2 regions of the Methylomusa anaerophila genome follow, and region 2 is predicted to be linked to the other one. Evidence: riboswitches for the same ligand, from Rfam matches in the RefSeq annotation. Region 2 holds a riboswitch; the other holds the start of a gene.

Region 1 (2,401 bases), 1.0 Mb from region 2:
AAAATTATTGACTAAATAGCAAAAAAGGTATATTGTGGAAATTAGAGTATGAGGTAATTGGAGAAAGGAGTAGCCGACCGACTCAAATGAACTGAATGTTAATAGTTCAATTTTAGGAGGTGCTTAATTTTGTCCGAAGATATCTCTAAAATCGCTGATCCCTCAACTATAGGCCTGGCATCATTTGGAATAGGATTATTTGTTTTGGCATTCGTAGTTGCAGGCATTGGAGGAACAGTCCCCCTGGGAGTTATTGTTCCTCTGACCTTAGCCGTGGCGCTTGTCCACTTCTCTGCCGGTACGTTTGGCTACATCAAAGGGGAATTGTTTTCTGCCTTGGCCTTCAATCTTTACGGATTGTTTTGGTTTTCTTTCGGAATTTTGCAATTGGGCGTGGCATTGAAGTGGTGGGCGCCTGACCCGATTATTCTCCAGTGGTTCTATCTGGCCTGGACGATTTTTACCGCTTATGTTTTTATAGCCACTCTCGTCACCAACACAGCTTTAATACTGGCAATTGGTACATTGTTGATTGTCTTTGCCCTTTTATTCTTGTCTGCACTTTTGTCTTCCCAGTCGCTGGCGGTATACGCCGGCTATCTCGGAATTTACACCGCACTTAATGCTTTATATATCTCTGCAGCTGGACTGCTAAATACAATGTACGGGCGCACAGTGCTACCGGTGGGAACTCCCTGGAAAAGTCCCACACTCCCCACGGCCCAGACACGGTCGTTATAATACCGGTAATCCCGGATTGCCCAGTATTTAATTAGTCAATAGTTTTGCCTTTTTACCTCTTTATTGTGACCCTGGCTACATTTCTCCTTACCTCATACTTCTTTTTTTTTACCCATTTTCGTTTTTACCTGTATAGATCGCAGCAAAGAATTAACAGCGAATTGACAGCCGTTATTAAGAACTATCTATTCCAGATAGCACATATTCCAGATAGCGCTTGACGCTCGGTTTATTTACCTATATAATAATAAAGTAAATAAAAAGTAGGGCGATGGAGTTCGCCATAACCCCGCTTTGGCGGTGATGACTCCTACCATTTGTATGGTAGGAGTCCATTTTTTAGGTTTATTGTTTAATCCCATATTTGTGTGGGCGGACATAAAACACTGGGCGAATTCGCCTTGGAGCAGGAAGGGTGAAAGTGGAATGAGATTTTTAGCGGTTGCCACTGGCGGTTGTTTGGGAGCTTTAAGCCGCTACGGTATGGGACAGTGGTTTGCTCCCTTTGTCCGCGACACAGGCTTTCCCTGGGGAACGCTGGTAATAAATTTACTTGGGTGTTTTGTATTGGCGCTGTTTTTGACGGTGACAGTTGAACTGCTTGTTGTCAATCCGTATCTGCGGTTAGGTTTCTCCACCGGTTTTCTGGGTGCGTTTACTACCTTTTCTACTTTTACCATGGAAAGCATTCTTTTATGGCAAAACGGTCATATCTGGTATACAGCGATGTATATTTTTGCTAGCGTATTTTTGGGGATAGCAATGTCCTCCCTCGGGTTTATCGTTACCCGGGGCTTTGCAAAAATCAGGGCTAAGCAGGAATTAAGTGAGGCGGATGAGCTGGTTCTAGAAAAGCGGAGGGGATAATGATGGAGTTGTTGTTAATCGGAATAGGCGGTGTTTGCGGGGCAATAGCAAGATACACCATTGGCTTGGTTGTTGCCAAGCACTCCTCGCTGTCATTTCCGATAGGAACTTATATGATAAACCTAACGGGAGCCTTTCTGCTGGGAATGTCCACAGCCCATACCGCAGCGTTGCCTTTAGCGCAGACTGTTTTGGAACGCTATGGGTTACAAATCGGCTTCATAGGCGCTTATACAACTTTTTCCACATTTGGCTACGAAGCTATCCGTTTACTTGAAGACGGTGAATGGCGTTACTTTTTTAGCTACGTTGCCGGCAGTACCATATTAGGGTTGCTGGCCTGCGGTGCAGGCTACTCTATATTTGGCGGTTAGCATAAAGGAGGGGGCAGGGTATGATTTTACAGCCTGGTAAATACAAATTGTTAAAAATTTATGTCGGCGAAATGCAAAGTTTTGCCGGCAAGAGTCTGTATCATGCGTTGGTTTTAAAATTAAGGGAAGCAGGTATTGCCGGAGCAACTGTCAGTAGGGGCGTCGAGGCGTATGGCGCTGCCAGTATAATCAAAAAGGTGGGTATTCTGGACTTATCCGCCGATTTGCCGATGATTATTGAAGCAGTGGATACGGAAGAGAAGATCCAGGCAGTGCTGCCGGCTATCTCCGCTATGGTCAAGCAGGGTTTAATTTTTCTGGCTGACGCTGAGGTAATTAAACACGGGTAGAAATTCTATAAAATACGAACACTGCTGTTTACATACGATGGTAAATGGATAAACAGCAGTGTTTTTTAT
Region 2 (2,401 bases):
TAATAATACTGTTTGTTGTAGCCTGGCTCAGAATCTCATAGATTCTGACCAGATCATCCTGCAGTTTACCGTGCAAATTTGCGATGTCTTCCTCCCTTTCAAAATGGGTAAAAAGCCTGTCGAACAGAAAGAGTCCCGATTCATTGCCAGGGACGGGGCAGCCTATGCTGGCCAGATAATGCAGTTGTCCGAAAACGCGGGCAAAGGTCGTTTTGCCGCCTTGGTTCGGACCGGACACTACAAATATGCGTTCTTTGCCTTTCAGGTAAAAATCATTGCAGACAATGGTTGAGTTTTCGGTTATAAGTTTATTGGCCAAGGCTAAATCAAAGCCGCCATAATTATAAACTTCCTTACAGGTATCAGAGATTTTGGGATAACAAAATTTCAAACCCACCTGTTTAAATTTTGCAATATACTCCAGATAAGCAATGTAAAATTGAATTTCCCGGTCAAAAGCGCTAATCTTTTTATCAAGGTAGTCTTTATTTTTCTCATAATAATTATCTAGCCTGAAAAAGATGTCGGAATGCAATTGGGCTACGAAATCCAGTATTTTTGCTTCGATGTGGTTCATACTCGGTGATTCATAAAAGTTGACGATATAGTCTTTCACTGCTCCTTGCTTGAATTTCTCGAATGTTTCTAATACCTCAAGACTATAATCGCCTTCAAATTCATACTTACGAACCTTGATGCTGTTATCTTTTAGGAGCAGGCAATATTTTATCGAAGATAAATCGGCTTGGAGCTTTTTCGTTTCTGTGATAAGCGAAATAAAACTTTCCGACCGGGCATAATTCGATAGATATTCACGGAAAGCAAGAAAACCGCGGGCCTCTAATTCTACAAGGGCTAACCCATCTACTAGGCTATTAATGGTTTCACAATAAATTTCTACCGCGTCCAAGAACCAGCTCTCCTTCTGATATTGGTAGTAAAGCTTTTCTGCTTGGGCCAATTGGCCACGCATTGCCTGCATTTTTTGGGCAAATGATTTTATATACTCAAATAGAATTTTCTTTTCCAGTTCCCGCATGATTTCATAGCGATACTCAATCATATCTACAGCATGCAGGGAAGTATAGAAAAAAGATTTTAAATTATATTCCTGCTTTTGAGCCGTTATGGCGTCAATGATCTGATCAAGATTCAAATCGATGGAAAAAGCAGGCGCTTCCGGTGCAATCATTAAGTTTTCGTCTGGCTTTTCAAATAGTATACTGTGATAGGGCAAGGGAAAAGTATCAACAATATCTCTTGACATAAAAATTCTCCTCCTGAATGCAAACTTTTTCTCCCCAAAATGCAAAAAAAAACCTGCAGGCAAATAATACCTGCAGGAGTCATTAGCGTCCAAGACGTTGTTTACGGCGAACCCCATCGCCTCATGCTATTCTTTGAATTCATTGTACCATCCATATTGCCCTTTCGTCAAACGTATATGGAAGATCAGCCTGTATCCCCCTAATTGACGATAAGACCTTACCTGCAAGCTGTCTGACTTATTCTAAGTTGTAAGTTGTAATTGACAGCATTTTTTCTATTTGTTATAATAAGATTGATTTAATTGCAATAAGGTGATGGAGTTCACCGTAATCTCGGATATTCCGATAATGACTCCTACTAGCTTTGGACTAGTAGGAGTTTTTTTATTTGCTTGATCTACACGCAAAAATGAAGTGATAGTTTAATATAAAAAATTTTAGTCGGCACTGACGCCAGACAATGTAGGCTTTCAGCCTATATGTTTTGGCGTTTTTTATTTTACCCCAAATTTCTAAGAGGAGGAGAAAACAATGAGTATGTCCCCCAAAGACGTAGTCGCTCTGGCCAAAACCAAAGGTGCCAAATTAGTGGACTACAAATTTATCGACCTGCCGGGTATCTGGCAGCACAAAACCGTTCCCATTGGTGAATTTGACGAAAAGGTATTCGAGGAGGGTAGCGGGTTCGACGGTTCCAGCCTTCGAGGATTTCAAGGTATCGAAGAAAGCGACATGCTGCTCATTCCCGATCCCAATTCCGTTTTCATCGACCCATTCATGGCTGTTCCTACTCTCAGTCTGATCTGCAATGTCGTTAGTCCTGATAAAACTTCCTATAGTCGTAACCCTCGCTATGTCGCCCAGAAAGCCGAAGCTTATCTGCAAACGCTCGATTTTGCCGATACCAGCTACTGGGGGCCTGAATGCGAATTCTTCCTGTTCGACGACGTGCGCTATGACTTGACCCAAAACGGCTCATTTTACAAAGTAGATTCGGTAGAAGCTATATGGAACACCGGACGCGACGAAAGCCCCAATCTTGGCTACAAGATTCGCAACAAGGAAGGCTATCTGCCAGTTCCGCCAATGGACGCCACTCACGATATTCGCAGCGAAATAGTGCTCGTTCTGGA

What was found. Region 2 has a riboswitch for fluoride ahead of MAMMFC1_RS08975 (MutS-related protein). Riboswitches for the same ligand answer to the same signal wherever they lie in the genome.
Region 1: another riboswitch for fluoride. It lies ahead of crcB (fluoride efflux transporter CrcB); the one in region 2 lies ahead of MAMMFC1_RS08975 (MutS-related protein).

What each region holds. Positions count from the first base shown of each region.
Region 1 covers NZ_AP018449.1:3,063,155-3,065,555, forward strand. The annotation lists gene MAMMFC1_RS13770 (acetate uptake transporter) at 130-741, shown strand; fluoride riboswitch at 1,000-1,061, shown strand; gene crcB (fluoride efflux transporter CrcB) at 1,168-1,608, shown strand; gene crcB (fluoride efflux transporter CrcB) at 1,611-1,982, shown strand; gene MAMMFC1_RS13785 (DUF190 domain-containing protein) at 2,003-2,332, shown strand.
Region 2 covers NZ_AP018449.1:2,019,262-2,021,662, reverse strand. The annotation lists gene MAMMFC1_RS08975 (MutS-related protein) at 1-1,267, opposite strand, end outside; fluoride riboswitch at 1,334-1,397, opposite strand; fluoride riboswitch at 1,571-1,633, shown strand; gene glnA (type I glutamate--ammonia ligase) at 1,800-2,401, shown strand, end outside.